One region of the Sporosarcina pasteurii genome, then DNA from elsewhere that is predicted to be linked to it. Evidence: predicted binding sites of a transcription regulator. Region 1 holds the regulator's gene; each other region holds the start of a gene.
The links. The regulator Rex, encoded in region 1, represses fermentation and respiration genes when NADH is low (regulators of the CRP and FNR family bind a similar motif). The targets are predictions, from matches to a motif close to TTGTGAAATATTTCACAA.
Positions count from the first base shown of each region.

Region 2: the regulator Rex is predicted to act here: its motif matches at 1,196-1,213, upstream of nadC (carboxylating nicotinate-nucleotide diphosphorylase).
Region 3: the regulator Rex is predicted to act here: its motif matches at 3,349-3,366, upstream of AB1H92_RS02970 (TIGR04053 family radical SAM/SPASM domain-containing protein).

Region 1 is NZ_CP160452.1:2,931,899-2,937,861, reverse strand. Features, by position in the region: gene AB1H92_RS14165 (ABC-F family ATP-binding cassette domain-containing protein) at 1-1,355, opposite strand, end outside; gene AB1H92_RS14160 (redox-sensing transcriptional repressor Rex) at 1,481-2,131, shown strand; gene AB1H92_RS14155 (twin-arginine translocase TatA/TatE family subunit) at 2,224-2,400, shown strand; gene tatC (twin-arginine translocase subunit TatC) at 2,418-3,176, shown strand; gene AB1H92_RS14145 (CPBP family intramembrane glutamic endopeptidase) at 3,463-4,203, opposite strand; gene groES (co-chaperone GroES) at 4,435-4,719, shown strand; gene groL (chaperonin GroEL) at 4,767-5,963, shown strand, end outside.
Region 2 is NZ_CP160452.1:1,480,825-1,486,787, reverse strand. Features, by position in the region: gene AB1H92_RS06830 (TAXI family TRAP transporter solute-binding subunit) at 1-315, opposite strand, end outside; gene nadC (carboxylating nicotinate-nucleotide diphosphorylase) at 312-1,178, opposite strand; gene AB1H92_RS06820 (DUF4256 domain-containing protein) at 1,406-1,975, opposite strand; gene AB1H92_RS06815 (hypothetical protein) at 2,277-3,053, shown strand; gene AB1H92_RS06810 (DUF3307 domain-containing protein) at 3,050-3,922, shown strand; gene AB1H92_RS06805 (CHY zinc finger protein) at 4,079-4,414, opposite strand; gene AB1H92_RS06800 (aminotransferase class I/II-fold pyridoxal phosphate-dependent enzyme) at 4,429-5,607, opposite strand; gene AB1H92_RS06795 (amino acid permease) at 5,892-5,963, opposite strand, start outside.
Region 3 is NZ_CP160452.1:639,619-645,581, reverse strand. Features, by position in the region: gene AB1H92_RS02980 (NupC/NupG family nucleoside CNT transporter) at 1-353, opposite strand, end outside; gene hemY (protoporphyrinogen oxidase) at 726-2,153, opposite strand; gene AB1H92_RS02970 (TIGR04053 family radical SAM/SPASM domain-containing protein) at 2,188-3,270, opposite strand; gene AB1H92_RS02965 (PTS transporter subunit IIC) at 3,577-4,614, shown strand; gene AB1H92_RS02960 (LLM class flavin-dependent oxidoreductase) at 4,714-5,963, opposite strand, start outside.

The sequences.
Region 1 (5,963 bases):
TCGCCGCCCGATAAAGTGGAAACATGTTTATTCACATCGTCCCCTGAAAATAGGAAACGACCGAGTATGCCGCGAATGTCTTTTTCATTCATCATCGGCCAGTCACGCCACAGCTCTTCTAATACGGTACTATTGCCCGTAAGTGATGCTTGTTCCTGGTCGTAATAGCCAAATTGTACATTGGTTCCGTACCGTATTTCACCGGCAAGAGGTTGCTGTTTTTTAACGATTGTTTTGAGTAATGTTGATTTCCCAACACCATTTGGTCCGATGATCGCAATACGTTCCCCACGATACACGTGGATATCTAGATTTTTCGATACGGCTCCTTCCTCATAACCAACGGCGAGATTGTCAATGGCCAACACATCATTGCCGCTTTGACGCCCAATTGGAAAGGTAAAGCTTGCCGACTTTTCATCTCCATCGGGGGACTCCATCCATTCAGTTCGCTCTAACATTTTCCGTCTACTTTGTGCCATTTTGGATGTAGATGCACGAGCGATGTTTTTCTGGATAAAATCCTCCATCCTAGCTCTTTCACTCATTTCTCTTTCATATTGCTTCATGTCACGTTCGTAATTGCGTGCTTTTTCAATGAGATAGGCACTGTAATTGCCGTGATATTTGGTCATTTTTGTTCTAGAAATTTCGTATACAATTGTAACAATTTCGTCGAGAAAGTATCTATCGTGTGAAACGACAAGGAGGGCACCTTCGTACCCGACTAAGTATTTTTCTAACCAACTAAGTGTTTCGATATCTAAATGGTTTGTAGGCTCGTCCAGTATTAATAAATCCGGCTTACTGAGAAGCATTTTTGCTAGGGCTAATCTTGTCTTTTGCCCGCCTGATAAAGTATTGACACTTTTGTCAAAGTCATCTTGATAAAAACGCATCCCGTGTAAAACAGAGCGTGTATCAGATTCGTACTGATAACCATTGGCATTTTTAAACTCTGTTTGTAAGGCATCATATTCGTTTGTGACACGCGTAAATTCATCATGATTGGAGTAAACCGCAGGATTCGCCATGGTTTCTTCAAGCGCACGAATGCGTTTTTCCATTTCTTGAAGCGGCTTGAAAACAGTCATCATTTCTTCCCAAATCGTTAAGGGGGAATCGATACCAGAATGCTGCTCTAGATAACCAATTCGTGTATCTTTTGGGACGATAATATCCCCTGTATCGGCACTCATTTCACCCGCAATAATTTTTAATAGGGTAGACTTTCCTGCCCCGTTTCTGCCGACGAGTGCGATGCGATCGCGGCTTCGAACTTCTAATTGGATATTTTCTATTATATTCAATCCTGAAAAGGACTTCGTTAAACCATTCACTTGTAAAACGATCATTTTATTTACACCTCTATTCAATTATAGTCTAATTGAATCGCAAGTGGCGTGCAATGCGCAACTTTACAATAATCGACATATCTTGTACGATAGAATTGGTGAGAAGTACGTCGAGGAGGTTTAGCATGATAGATGAGACATGGAAAATCCCACAAGCGACTACAAGAAGATTGCCCCTTTATTATCGATTTTTACAAAACTTCGCGAATGCTAATAAGACGCGTATATCTTCTAGCGAATTAAGCGAGGCAATGAAAATTGATGCGGCGACAATTCGAAGAGATTTTTCGCATTTTGGCGCGCTCGGTCGTAAAGGGTATGGATATGACGTGCAATATTTACTTGATTTTTTTCGTAAAACGTTAGATCAAGACGAAGTAACAGATGTTGCGCTTATCGGGGTTGGTAGTTTAGGAACCGCTTTCTTAAAGTATAATTTTCACAAAAACCATAATACACGTATCGTCATAGCGTTCGATCCGAGAACACCCAAAGAGGGGATGATAAACAGTGGAATTCCTGTGTATCATTCGGACCAGATGACAGAAAAAATAAAGGAACAAGGCATTGAACTTGCCATACTCACTGTTCCTGCTGATGTTGCTCAATATGTGACAAATGACCTTGTAGATGTTGGGATTAAAGGAATTCTGAATTTTTCTCCAGTACGTCTGTCAGCGCCTGATTCTGTTCGAGTACATACGATTGATTTATCAGTTGAATTGCAAACACTTGTTTATTTTATGAAAAACGACGTCAAACAGTCACAATTGTAATGGCTTACACATAGCATCCGAAGTATTTTTCATGTAGTATAGAGAATACAGTATAGTTCGAAAAATGTTCTTTCAAACTAGGAGGTGTCGTCATGATAGGAGTACCAAGTTTAATCCTTATCGGAGTTGTTGCGCTACTTATATTTGGACCTAAAAAGTTACCTGAAATTGGAAAAGCATTTGGTTCATCTTTACGTGAATTTAAAAACGCGACAAAAGGACTTACCGATGACGAGGAGCCGAAAAACAATAAAGATGATAAGAAGTAAATAAGGATGTTAGTCCGATGTCAAATGAAAAACAATTAACGATCATTGAACATATAGATGAGCTGAGAAAACGGCTGATGGTCATCGTCGTTTTCTTTGTTATTGCATTAGTAGGCGGTTTTTTTATTGCCAAACCGCTTATCCACTATCTTCAGTATACTGAAGAAGCAAAAAGCTTAACGTTAAACGCATTTAATGTCACAGATCCGATTTTGATTTATTTAAAAGTCATTGTGATTGTCTCGTTTATCCTGATTTCACCAGTTTTATCGTATCAGTTATGGTCATTTGTGAGTCCAGGACTTCATGAGACAGAGCGTAAAGTGACATTGAGTTATATTCCCTTTGGATTTTTACTATTTCTTGGCGGAATTTCATTTTCATACTATATACTCTTTCCTTACATAATGAAGTTCACGATGGCTTTAGCGAATGAACTTGAAATCACACAAACGCTAGGGATTAATGAATATTTTAATTTTCTTATTCAAATTACAATTCCTTTTGGCTTGATCTTTCAAATGCCTATACTTACTTTATTTTTAACACGATTAGGTATTTTAAATCCTTCGATTCTCGTTAAGGTTAGAAAGTATGCGTTTTTCGTATTATTTATCATAGCGGCTATTATTACACCGCCAGATTTATTTTCACATTTATTTGTGACAGTACCCTTATTTTTACTGTATGAAATTAGCATACTTATTTCTCGAATGGGGTATCGAAAATATTTGAAGGCTGAACAACAGCGTCAAATTGAAGAAATGAATGAATAAAAAAACTTCCTTCCCAATGATTGAGAAGGAAGTTTTTTATTGGGAAAATCTTTTTTGAAAAAGAAGATTCAGCAACTGTTGATTTCCGTTCCGGGTGGACGCTTTCCGTGGGGCGGGCGGTGAGCCTCCTCCATCGCTGGCGCTCCTTCGGGGGTCTCACCTGTCCCGCTAATTCCACAGGAGTCGCCACCCTCCACTCCAATCAACGAAGACGCCTGTATTTTAATGAATGAAAACAAATTTCTACTTCATTAAATGAGTAATGAAGTAATTGACTTAACTCATTTTATTGGAAAAAGCTAATAATAACAGATTGTTGTAGTTTTTGAAGTTCCATAATTTTGTCTTGGTTGAGTTGGATAATCACGACGAATCCGTTCATCATGAAGTGCCCGATAATCGGCGCAAGTAATCGCTTTGTTTTGTAATAAACAAATGAGAACACAAGTGCAGGTGCCATATAAATAAGCGTATGTTCTAATTCGTTGTGGACAACCGCAAAGACAAGGGCGCTAATAATTGCAGCGATAATAAAGTTTGTTTTTTGATATAGTCCGCCGAATAATACACGTCTGAAAATCAATTCTTCTAAAAGTGGTGCAAAGATGACCATTGAGATGATAATAATGGGTGATACTTTTGCAATATCTGAAAGTAGTGCGGTATTATCGGAACCTGGTTCGATTCCAAATAGTGTCATTTCAATGATGCCCGCGAGCATTTGTCCAAATAGCGCAAGGAAGAAACTAATGATTCCCCAAACAATCGTCATCCCAATTGAAGCAGGTTTTCCATCAAAGATTTTAAAGAAATTCTTTTTGCGGAAGAAGAGTAAGTAAAAAACAATGGCGGCTAATAAGTTCGTTGTGAATAAAGACCAGGCAAAAGCATGGTATTTTGCTTCTTGTGCAGAAAGGGCCGCATCGCCATTAAAATATTGCGTTAATGGACTTGCAAGCACGACACTTGCCAATTGCATAATAATATATGTCAAAATTAAATACAGATAAATTTTCCAGTTTTTCAAGTTGAAACATCCTTTCGATCATCACTCTCGTTATTTTATCCTTTTTATAGCAGGGAAGCAAAGAGGAGGATAGTTTTGTTGATTTAAAATTTGTAATAAAAACTTTTTGAATTTGAATGGACGCCTTTTACTTGCAAAATTCTTAGATGTTTATTATGATGATTATTGTGTTAGCACTCGAGTTGACTGAGTGCTAAAATATTAATTATCATTTTGAGGAGGTTGTTTCACTTGTTGAAACCATTAGGTGACCGTATCGTAATTGAATTGGTTGAGGCTGAAGAAAAAACGTCAAGTGGGATTGTATTACCAGATTCTGCTAAAGAGAAACCGCAGGAAGGGAAAGTAGTCGCTGCAGGTACAGGACGCGTACTAGAGAACGGCCAGCGTATCGACTTAGAAGTAAAAGAAGGCGATCGGATTATCTTCTCAAAGTATTCCGGCACTGAAGTAAAATATGAAGGAAACGAATATTTAATTCTACGTGAAACTGACGTTTTAGCAATTATTGGCTAATTTTTATTCGAAAACCACACGTATAAACTCAGGAGGGAATTATATAAATGGCTAAAGAAATTAAATTTAACGAAGATGCACGTAGCGCAATGCAACGTGGTGTTGATACATTAGCGAATACAGTAAAAGTAACACTTGGACCAAAAGGACGTAACGTTGTTCTTGAGAAAGCGTTTGGTTCTCCATTAATTACAAATGATGGCGTAACGATTGCTCGTGAAATCGAGCTTGAAGATAAATTTGAAGATATGGGTGCAAAGCTTGTTTCTGAAGTTGCATCTAAAACAAACGAAATTGCTGGTGATGGAACGACAACAGCTACAGTTCTAGCGCAAGCAATGATTAGCGAAGGACTTAAAAACGTAACTGCAGGGGCAAACCCAGTAGGTATCCGTAAAGGAATTGAAAAAGCAGTTGCAGCAGCAATTGAAGAGCTAACTGTAATTTCTAAACCAATTGAAGAAAAAGAGTCAATTGCACAAGTTGCAGCGATTTCTTCAGGTGATGAAGAAGTAGGTACGTTAATTGCAGATGCAATGGAGCGTGTTGGCAACGACGGTGTTATCACAATTGAAGAATCAAAAGGCTTCACAACTGAGCTAGACGTTGTTGAAGGTATGGAGTTTGACCGTGGTTATGCATCAGCATACATGGCAACGGATACAGACAAAATGGAAGCTGTATTGGACAACCCTTACATTTTAATTACAGATAAGAAGATTACAAACATCCAAGAAATCTTACCAGTTCTTGAGCAAGTTGTTCAACAAGGTAAGCCAATCTTACTAATCGCTGAAGACGTTGAAGGTGAAGCGCTTGCAACACTTGTTGTAAACAAACTTCGCGGAACGTTTAACGCAGTAGCGGTTAAAGCACCTGGATTCGGTGACCGTCGTAAAGCAATGCTTGAAGACATCGCTATCCTAACAGGTGGAGAAGTGATTACTGAAGATTTAGGTTTAGATCTAAAGGAAACACAAATTACACAACTTGGAACAGCGGCGAAAGTAGTTGTGACAAAAGACCATACAACAATTGTTGAAGGTGCTGGAGACGCAGCTCAAATCGAAGGCCGTGTGAACCAAATCCGTACACAACTTGAAGATACAACTTCTGAGTTCGACAAGGAAAAACTTCAAGAGCGTCTTGCAAAACTAGCAGGTGGAGTAGCAGTAATTAAAGTAGGTGCAGCAACTGAAACTGAGTTGAAAGAGCGTAAACTTCGTATCGAAGACGCATTAAAC
Region 2 (5,963 bases), 1.5 Mb from region 1:
GGCCGCATAGGCAGTCATCGCATAAGAAATACCAAATGAAACAGCATTTGTTCCGATAGTCGGTGGATTTTCCACAATTCCGCCGGGCTCGACAGTCACGATTGCTCCCTTGTTTTCTCTACGGATAGATTCAGCTACCCCTTCCGTAAATACAGACCATGCCCCCCCTGTACGTCCACCAATGATTGTTGTTTGTAATGATTGAGATGTAACTCCCTTCTCTGATTCTCCATTATGTACTGCTTTCTCATTACTGCACGCGACGATAAACAAAATGCTGAATAACATAGTAAGTAAAATGAAGTTTCGTTTCATCGTATACTTCCTCTTTCAATCCGATTATTTTCTTCTAAGACTTGTAAACTAATATCGAGTGCTTTAACCGAATGTGTTAAAAAACCTAATGATATGTAATTGACACCAGTTCCATGGTAAGTTGCCAAATTTTCCATTGTAATTCCACCCGAAGCCTCTGTGATGATGGTTTCTGGCACATACTGAACAAACTCCTTCACTTCTTCAGGTGTTCGATTATCAAACATAATCACGTCGGCTCCTGCTTCAACTGCTTCCAGTACTTCTTCTTTCGTTTCTGTTTCTACTTCAATTTTTACCATATGGCCAATTTTATCTCGCACGCACTGCACTGCTTTCGTAATAGAACCTGCAAATGCAATATGATTATCTTTAATCATAACGCCATCATATAATCCTTGCCTGTGATTTTTTCCGCCACCGCTTACGACGGCATATTTATCAAACATACGCAGTCCTGGAATCGTCTTTCTTGTATCACAAATTTGAATGGAAGAATCATCTAGCATTGCCACGCTTTCATTTACAACTGTCGCAATACCGCTCATCCGCTGCATGAGATTTAATATGACCCTTTCCCCCGTAAGTAAATGTGCGATTGGCCCCGTCACTTCCGCAATTATATCCCCACATGTCACCGCATCGCCGTCTTTAAGATATTCAGTCACTTGAATAGAACGGTCTAATAAATGATAAGCTTCTTTAATAACCCCTAGACCCGCAATAATTCCATCTTCCTTGGCAATGAACACGCCTTTTCCTATCTCCGTTAGTGGGAAAATCGTTTGGCTAGTAATATCCTGATCACCAATATCCTCCAATAAAAAGGCTTGTAATTGTGTTCGTAATTTTAATTGATTCATAACCCATCTCCCTTTCGTTGTGAAAACCTTCACAATTCGTCAGACAGTTTTCCAATGATAACAATCAAAATACTTTTAACCACACCACTGTCTTGACACCTATATTTACATATATTTATTAAAATAGCAAGTTAATATTATGTAATAAACTTAGGAATACTTTTCAAAAAAATACAAAAAACGGCCATCGCTATCATCTAGCAAAGGCCGTTTTTTATTTAAATGACTTAAACTCTTAGTGAGCCGCGGAAACCTCTTGCAGCATAATAGGATTCCGCTCCGTTATGATAAACAAAAACAGTATCGTAGCGATAATCACAAAAAATCGCACCACCAAGTTCTCTAATTTTATCTGGCGTTTTTACCCAACTTGAAGATTTCATATCAAAATTTCCAAGGCTTTGTAACTGACGATACTGTTCTTCTGTTAAAATTTCAATGCCCATGTCTGCAGCCATATCCATTGCGTTATTTTCCGGTTTATGCTTCTTTCTTGACTCTAATGCTTCACGGTCATAACACACACTTCTGCGCCCTTTTGGACTTTCTTTTGAACAGTCATAAAAAATGTATTCACCTGTTTCTTTATCTAGGCCAACAACATCTGGTTCTCCGCCTGTATGCTCCATTTCATGAAGCGACCATAATTTTTCAGGATTTGCTGCTAATTTCTCTTCAATTTGATCCCAATCAAGTCCCTCGTGACGGTCCATATTTTTTTCAAAACGATTCTTTAATTTATTTAATAAATCTTCACTTTGATCTGCAGTCAGTTTTCTTGCATGAGTTTGTGTCATGTTTCTTTCCTCCCATATATATGTAATCGATTTTTATTTTACATGACATACTACCATCCCGCCATCCTCAAGTAGTTAATACACGGCTCTAGCTGAAATTCAATATTTATTTCCAATATGGTTCTTGCCTCTAAAGGCTATTACCCTGTAGTTCGCATGCTTAAATTAAACAAACTTGAATTTCATATAAGCTTACATCATCGAACTCTCATAAAGTTTGACGATATCATCGAACTTTTGATATATTCGACTATATAATCGAACTTGTTCGTGTAATCAATTAGGAAGGAGCTGTTTTTGCATGTCGAATGAAATCTCAGTTTTCATCATGGACGTTAGTCGCTCGTCTAAAAAAAATGTCGGGAGCGAATTGAGTGCGTATCTCCAAGAAGTAGTAGTTAATCTTAAAGACTGGACAGAAAAGGCGGGTCCTATTCACGTTTCTCACCGTGCTGGAGATGAACTAGTCGTTGTATGTAGGGGTTATGCAACCGCCTATACGCTTGCATTCTATTTAAGTCGTATTTGGAAATACCCTGAACATAAACCATATTTTGGTCTTTCATTTGGGGAGATAGATGATGACATCGACTCGTTGAATATCGAAACTTGGATACATCCATTAATGAAACAGGCTAGAAAGGCCAATGAAATTCTAAAAAGCCAACAAGTCCGAATGCAATTTCGCTTTGCACTACCAGGTTTATCTAATGGAAATAGTTACGAAGTTTTTAGCAAGCAATTCGAAACATTATTCAATACGAGCTTAACTTTAAAACAGGAACAAATTAACGAACAAACAGATATACAGTCCCTCGTTTGTTCATTGTATTTGATTGTGGGCCAACAAAATAAAGTAAGCAAATATCTGGGAAGAACAACCTCAACCATCTCAAGTCATATGAAAAAAGGTAAAGCTGAGTTGATTTTGAACACTTTTCACGACATTGTCAATGTGTTGAATTCATTAGAACAGAATACTGCCGATCATCAAATTGCTACACTACAAAAAAATATTAGACATGAGATAACCAATCGACTCCAAGAGTATTTTCCTTGGGAAAGGAGCTCGAAATGACCGTTTTATTATTGCTTCTCGCACATTTAATTGCTGATTTTTGGCTGCAGACAGACATAATGGTGAATAATAAAATAAAGCATATAAAGAAACATATCTTTCATCATGTCTTAACAGCGGGCGTTGCACTTGCTATTATTTGGCGTTATCAATACGCGTTTAGTGATTTTATAGGCTATTTCATTTTCCCTATACTATTCATTTGTTTCACTCACTTGTTAATTGATTTACTGAAAATTAAACTAGTAGATTCGATTAAACGACCGACAAATGACAATTTGAGCAAACTTGGATTTTTCTTGTTCGATCAACTTTTACATGTATTAATGATTCTTTTCGCGTGTAACCTATTCTTTCACATGCCAGTCACAGAATTACTTGAAAGCTTGATAGAATTATTTGGGACAGGCAGATTGAGTACAATAAACACATTATTTTTTGTCGTAATCATTTTTATTTTAGCGACGAGTGTTAGTGGCCATATCGTAAAATTTATCGTTGGTTCTTTGCCATCCGAACTAGCAAATTTTGAGGGGGAACTGACACTTAAAAGTCAAATGATTGAAGCGAAAGACAGAATTCGGCCTAAAATGGAAAGTAGTTTTACGGAAGAATATCATTACTATACATACTCTACCCCGCTTCGCTCGCGTGGCAAGCTAATCGGTTATTTAGAAAGATTACTCGTTATTGTTTTAACGGTCATTGGGGCATACCCATCTATCGCATTCATAATTGCTGCAAAGTCAATTGCACGATTCAAACAGCTCGATGATCGAAACTGGGCAGAATATTTTTTGTTAGGTACATTGTCTTCCATCTTCCTAGGATTGGTGCTTGGACTGATTGTTCAAGGAATCCTATTATAAATAGAGACGCGTTATACTCCTGGAGATTTAACCATAGTACGCAAGATGCATTGTACAATAAAAATAGGTCGCCGATATTAGAGCATCAGGCGACCTATTGGAATAGCTAATTCCCTTTAGGGGTTTAGTTTCATTTATGGAAATAGTTCTTAAAATTTAATTGCAATAGTTATTGTTCTTCACTTCAAAGTAAAGATAATAATGATGAGCGCATCTTTCATTGAAAGATGATTCACAGGATAAACAATGATTTATAGAGAGATATTCATTAATTGTATGTTCTCTTCTACAAACACCACAAAGAATCGCTTTTTCATTAAATTCATCTTTTGGCCATACAGCAATCGGATGATGCTCTAACTCTTCGTGACACTTGTAGCAAGGATAATATTTATTGCAACATTTAAATTTGATGGCGACAATATCCTTATCTGTATGGTAATGTTTGCATCGTGTCTGATTGTCGACAATTCGACCAAATACCTTTACCATCTAAGAATTCCTCATCATTCCACTTCTGATAAAATCTTCAAATTTGCTAATCGTTCGACTGCTTGTTCTAATGCAGTCACTTCTTGAACGAGTGCGATGCGGACATAGCCTTTTCCTTCAGATCCGAATATGCTGCCAGGAACCATCACGACCCCAGCTTGTGCAATCACTTCGAATACAAAATCGATATCATTCATCTCATACGGGTACTTTGCCCATACAAACATGCCGCCATCTGAAGGTGTGACGGTCCAACCGATTCTTTTTAGTCCATCTGTTAATGTTAGATGGCGTTGTTTAAAAGTTTGTCGTAAGCGTTCTGTAATTTCTTCAGCATTATCCAAAGCCATTGCGCCTGCTTCTTGAATAGGCTCGAATGTTCCATAGTCTAGATTAGATTTGAATTCTTTCATAATGCGAATGACTTCTGCATTCCCTACCATATAAGCGATTCGTGCCCCTGCTAAACTAAAACTTTTAGACAGTGAATTAATTTCAATTCCGACATCTTTAGCGCCAGGTATCGAAAGAAAGCTAAAAGGTCGATCTCCTTTGAAATAAAACTCAGAATAAGCTGCATCGTGCAAAACGATAATATTATATTTCTTAGCAAAAGCGATTACTTTCTCAAAAAATGCTGTTGTTGGCATGGATGGTACCGGGTTCCCTGGTAAATTTAAAATTAGCATTTTCGCTTTTTGCGCGATGTCTTCTGGAATGGCATCTAAATCAGGCAAGAAGTTATTTTCCGCGCGTAAAGGCATTTCATAGGGAAGTGCTCCTGCTAATTTTATCCCCGCTTCGTAGGCAACATAAGCAGGATTAGTCGTTAACACAATATCCCCTTCATCACAAAAGGCGAAAGGCAGATGGACAAGCCCTTCTTGAGAACCCATCGTTTTTAAAATTTCAGTATCTGGATCCAGTATTACGTTTGATCGTCTTTTATAATAATTCGCGACAGCATCATGAAAACGTTTCGTTCCCCCAAGCGTATAACCGTATGAATTTTCCAAGGCACTTTTATCTGAAAGCACTTGTCTTACTTGTTCAGCTGGAGGCAAGTCGGGGCTTCCTAAACTCAAGTTAATAATTTCAGTACCTTTTTCTTTTTTGCGTTCTGCCGCTGCTTTTAATTCTCCGAAAATGGCAGGTTTGAAAATTGACATTTTTTGTGAAGGTTCGATTCTCAATCTATTACTTCCCTTCTATGTATTTGTATATAAAAATTAGTTTACCATAAACTTTGTACTGAATGTGCGGTTGTTAAGAATTAGTGACTTATATTTTTGTACCTAACTCATTCCTCTGGCTACTGCAATCATTATTTTTAACGCTTCTTATTGACGATTCATTCGAATTCTCCATGCTTTTTAATAGCCAATCATGACTTGTATTCAAAACTTGAAACTAAAAAGTCGTTCGATGTCTATAGATCGAACGACTGATGTGATAAGTTTATAATAAAATACCGGCTTTATTCCTTTTTATCCGCGAATTTATTAACTGGATAGGCCTGCATTTTGCTAACGCGGAACTTATAAATTCC
Region 3 (5,963 bases), 1.0 Mb from region 1:
ATCCATTGCATGATTCCGAGATAGTACAATACTGAAATTAATGATGAAAAGAAAATAATAATCGTTAATACTTGAAACGCAAACACAAAACCAAACTCATTCGTATCAGCAGCAGGTCCAAAGACAAACCCAATTCCCTCTCCCGCATAATCAATAACATTTTGCACTTTCCCGGAAAGCCATTCTAGCCCAGCTCTCCCTGTTTTCCACTTCAAAACAATAAATGCAAAAAGGATTTGGATCGCCAATCCAATTGAAATCGTTCTTAAATTAATCGATTTCTTTCCATCCGACAATAAAAAGGCAATACAAAGTACAACAAGTATGCCGAAAATACCCCATAATAAATTCACAAATTCCACCTCTATTTAATTCATTATTTCCATACGGTAAATCATTCTGAAAATGCATAACACTGCGTCATTATCAGCCATATCCCAGTTTGGACATCCGAAATTTTATCAAATTATTTCATCAAAGTAAAAGGACTGAATACTACCAATAATGGATGGAATTAATAATAATGCCAACAATAAAAAGAAGTAAATCCATGATAATGACTAGGATAAACTTCTTTTCCTTTTTAATACTGTCTATAAACATAATTTAAGGAATTAAAATATAGAGGACATGCGATGAATTAACATGACAAAACAAAAAAGACAATCAAATCGTTCATCTTATTGTCTTCTTTGCAGTACAATGGACAGTTTTTTCCTACCCATCTAATTTACAGCCAAATACGCTACCATCTGCTCAGCTGCACGTTTACCTTGCCCAACACAGTCCGGAATCCCAACACCTTCATATCCCGCACCGCAGAGGAATAGGCCAGGTTTTTGTGCTTTAAGATTCTCCCTAACTTTCTTCAATTGTTCAAGATGATGAAGTGGATACTGAGGCATCGAGTGCATCGCCCGAGTGATTGTATAGGAATTTGGTGTGGCGGTAATTCCCATAATATCTTTAAGGTCTTTTTGAACTTTTGCCAATATCTCTTCATCTGACCACTTCACCCATTGTTGGTCCTTTTCACGTCCTACATAACATCGTAGTAAATACTTGTTTTCTGGAGCCGCATGTAGCCATTTAGACGATGACCATGTACACGCAGTGAGGATAGTTCCTTCATTCGCAGGAATTAAGAAGCCTGTTCCATTCATTGGATAAGAAATATCTTCTTTATCGAATGTTAAAGAGACGTTGGCAACGGAAACGTAATTGACTTTTTCCAACAAATGAATAGATTCCACGTCTGACAACAACGACGCTGCATGGTGATTGGGCAATGCAAAGACAATTCCATCTGCGTGAAGTTTAGTTTGATCATCCAAATGGACTTGATAGCCGTTATCCCTTTGGTCGACTTTAGTTACACCTTTCCCTTTGATGATTCGAATCGATTTCAACGCTTCTTTCAACGCTTCTATTAATGTTGACATGCCGTTTTTATAAGTCAAAAACATACTTTTCTTTGCAGCATCAGGTAAGTCCCCTGAAGTAGGGCGATTTTTCATTCCAGCAGCCATCCCTAAAATTAGGCTGCGATATTTTTGTTCCATTTCAACTAAATTCGGGAACGTCGCTTGAAGACTAAGCGTATCGGTATCCCCAGCATAAATCCCGCCAAGAAGAGGTTCTGTGATATTTTCCAAAACTTCTTTTCCTAATCGACGTTGGATGAAGTGCCCAAGCGATTCGTCTTCTAAATTTTTCTTCTTAGGAAGCAATAAATCAAGAGATGCCCGTAACTTTCCTATAGGAGAGATTAATCCCGTTTTCATGAACGGTGTTAATTTTGTCGGAATGCCTAGCACAAGTCCAAGCGGCATTTGATGTAATTTATTTTTATGATATATATAATTCGTCCTTGCATTTGGATTCGTACCGATCAATTCATCCTCAAGCCCAAGCTCTTTTGTCAACGTTATGATCGGTAATTTACGAGCAAGAAATGCATCAGGTCCTCTTTCAATGAGAAATCCATCCTTACGAAGCGTTTGAATTTTTCCGCCCAATTCCTCACTTTTTTCAATTAACGTAATGTCGACCGGAATCTGCTGCTCATCAAATTGTTTTTTCGTATAAAATGCAGCACTTAACCCTGTGATGCCTCCACCAATGATGATTACTTTCTTACAAGGTTTCCCCAAAACTACTACTTCCTTTCTACTATCGAATTGTCAATTATACTCTCAATGCTTTTGGAATATAGGCGCAATATGGATCGCTTTCAAGGTAGTCGCCCGTCACCGCGTAAGCACGTGATCTGGAACCGCCACATATATTTTTAAACTCACAAACACCGCATTTCCCTTTCAATTTGGACTTGTCACGTAAGTCCTTCATAACAGGAGAATTTTGATAAATATCTGCAAGGGATTGTTCGCGTATATTCCCACACGCGATTGGTAAAAATCCACTTGGGTAGACCGCACCTGTATGGCTAATAAAAACAAACCCATCACCATCATTTACTGGCTGTGGTGCACGGCCTAGAATATCTGGACGCTTCAATATTTCTTCCTCACCTAATCGTTTTCTTTCTTGCAAATAAACCCTTCGATAATGAGGTGCTTCGGTCGTTTTCACACCATAAGGCATTCTTTGTTGAACTTGATAGAGCCACTTCATCACTTCTTCATGTTCCTCGGCACTTACCATGTCCTTTTGCATCCCTCTACCTGTTGGGACAAGGAAGAATGTGCTCCATAACACCGCACCCATTTCTTTCACTTTTTCAGCAATCGCTTCAAGATCATGAAGATTATATTTGGAAATCGTTGTGTTCACTTGAATCGGAATGCCGGCCTCTTTCAAATACTCGATACCTTTCATTGTCCGATCAAATGACCCTCTTGTGCCACGGAAATGATCATGAATTTCTGCACAAGAACCATCCAGACTGAATGCCCAGCGTGACAATCCAACTTCTTTCGCTTTTAGAATTGCGTTACGCGTAACCTTTGGCGTAGCGCTTGGCGTCATCGAGACAGGAAGACCTTTCTCTTCAATGGAATACTTGGCAAGCTCGAACAAATCCGGACGCATTAAAGGATCTCCACCTGTAAAGACAAAAAGAGGGTTATCCATTTCCGCAATTTGATCAATTAGATGCTTGCCTTCCTCAAAAGATAGCTGATACGGATCGGCTTCATATTGCGCCTCTGCTCGACAGTGCAAACATTTCAACGCACATGCGCGGGTTACTTCCCAGATCACAATAAATGGATGCACATTAAAATCTCTTTCCTTATTCAAATTAAACATGGTTTACACTCCTTTAATTTTGCGGCAACAGTAATAACGAATTGTTTAATTAAGAATAAAGAATTTTCGTTTTTGTATATGTGATTTAAATCACAATATACATTAACATTGTGTCGAAAATACGAATTTTCTTTCAAATAAGGCTGTGCGTTGTTCAATTAGACTACTTCTCTTGTATTTGCCTCTCTATGAAAATAGTCTATAGATCATAACCGACCTTAATGATCAAATACTCGACGCTATTGACAATTTTCTGAACAGTCATTATAATTAGTCGCATTATCATCTAGAATGGAGCTTGGTAGAATGAAGGATTTTTTCAGTAAGTTATTAACGGGAATGAGTATTGGCATTGTTGTTGCTTTAATTCCAAACGCGTTATTGGGAGAGATTTTGAAACTACTAATTCCACATTTTCCAGCATTACAGCACTTATTTGATATTACTTTTTTTGTAATGAGCTTGCTGCCAATCCTTATCGGTGTCATGGTTGGGGTTTCATTTAAACTGTCACCGATTCAAATTGCGAGTGTCGGCATTGCATCAATGGTTGGAAGTGGGGCTGTTGAAAAAACGGCAGAAGGATTATTTGTATTAAATGGCATTGGCATTGTTGTGAACACTGGCCTAACAGCTGCTTTGGCTGTATTGTTCGTCCAATTTCTTGGCAATCGTTTGAAAGCCTATTCCATCTTACTGATGCCTACATTGGGGATTTTAATCCCTGGAATGATTGGTTATTCCATACTTCCTTATGTGAAAAGTTCTACTGGCATCATTGGCACTGGCATCGAACATGTCACAACCTTACAACCGGTTTTGATGGGCGCCATTATCGCAGTTATTTTCTGTCTCATTATCTTATCGCCAATTTCGACAGTAGGTGTGGCGACAGTAATTATGCTATCTGGAATTGGATCTGGCGCAGCGAACTTAGGGATTGTCGCAACTGGGGTAGGATTTGCCATTGCCAGTTATAAAGCAAATAACCTGGGAACCGCACTCGCTCACGTATTAGGTTCGCCAAAAATTCAAATGAAAAACTTTTTAATGAAACCGAAAATCGCTTTACCAATGCTCATCACTGCTGCCATTCTAGGTGCACTAGCAGGCGTATTAAATATTCAAGGAACACCTTACAGTGCTGGATTTGGTTTATCTGGTTTAGTCGGACCATTAAATTACATAACTTTTGCAGAAGGTGGATGGACGCTGCAAAACATTACCATTATGCTCACCACTTTCTTCATTCTGCCACTCTTGTTGAATCTTGGTCTCATCTATGTATTTTCTAGGCAATTAAAGATGATTCAAGCTGGGGACTACAAACTGGATTTTGATTGATGATAAAAAAGAAGTCGACCATTAACCGACTTCCTCATAAGTATTTCAGCAACTAGTTTAAAAAAGCGCGTGCCACACAACTGTGACACGCGCTTTTTATTAAACTAAAACAGGCTGCTTTCTATACTGATTCGCCGTATGATGTTCTGGTAAGCGGTCATTGCCGAATAGTTTCTTTCGGAACGTCCCCTCTTCGTATTCTTTCTGTACGAGACCACGTTCTTGTAAAACGGGTACGACATGGTCAACAAACTCTTCAAATGTTCCAGGAGAAATGACGTAAGAAATATTAAAGCCGTCAATTCCGATAGCGACCAATGCTTCCATCGCGTCCGCAATGCTTTCTGGCGTTCCTACTTCAACGTGACCTAGTCCGCCAATGCCCACAAATTCCGCCGCCTCCCGAACTGTCCATTCTTTCGTTGGGTCTGCATTGGTGAAGTTTTCCACAACGGATTGAATGGCTTCGCTTTTTACGTATTCAAGTTTATCGTCTGGGTCGTACCCGGAAAAGTCGATTCCCGTCCACCCGCCGAATAATGCCAAGGCACCTTCATAACTAATATGTTTTTTATATTCTTCAAACTTCCGATCCGCAGCTTCTTGTGTTTCACCAATAATGGGTGTGAAGGACGCAATAATTTTTACATCCTCAGGATTTCGTCCCGCTGCCTCGGCTTCTTGTCGCAAGGATTGGATTGTTTGCTTTGTCGTTTGTGGCGTTGGGGTACTTATAAAGACAAGTTCCGCATGTTTCGCCGCAAATTTCTGTCCTGTATTGGAAGCACCGGCTTGGAAAATGACAGGCGTTCGTTGTGGGGAAGGTTCACTTAAATGTGCACCTGGCACTTTGAAATATTTCCCTTCATGCTCGATATCATGAACTTTATCTGGATCCGCATAGATGCCTTTTTCTTTATCGACCACAACGGCGTCCTCTTCCCAGCTGCCTTCCCACAGTTTATAAACGACTTCCATATATTCATCCGCAACTGCATAACGTTCCGAGTGACCGATTTGATTTTCTTTTCCAATATTTTTAGAGGCACTCTTCAAATAAGAGGTTACGACATTCCAGCCAATTCGGCCTTTCGTTAAATGATCCAACGTTGACATGCGCCTCGCAAAAATATAGGGATGCTCGTGACTTGTGGAAGCTGTTAATCCAAAACCTAAATGCTTTGTTGCTTGCGCCATAATCGGAACGACGAACGCTGGATCGTTTAGTGGCGCTTGAACGCCATGCCGAATCGCTGCATCACGCGATCCTTCATATACGTCATACACCCCTAATACATCCGCTATAAAAATCGCATCAAAACGACCTCTTTCCAATACTTGCGCCACAT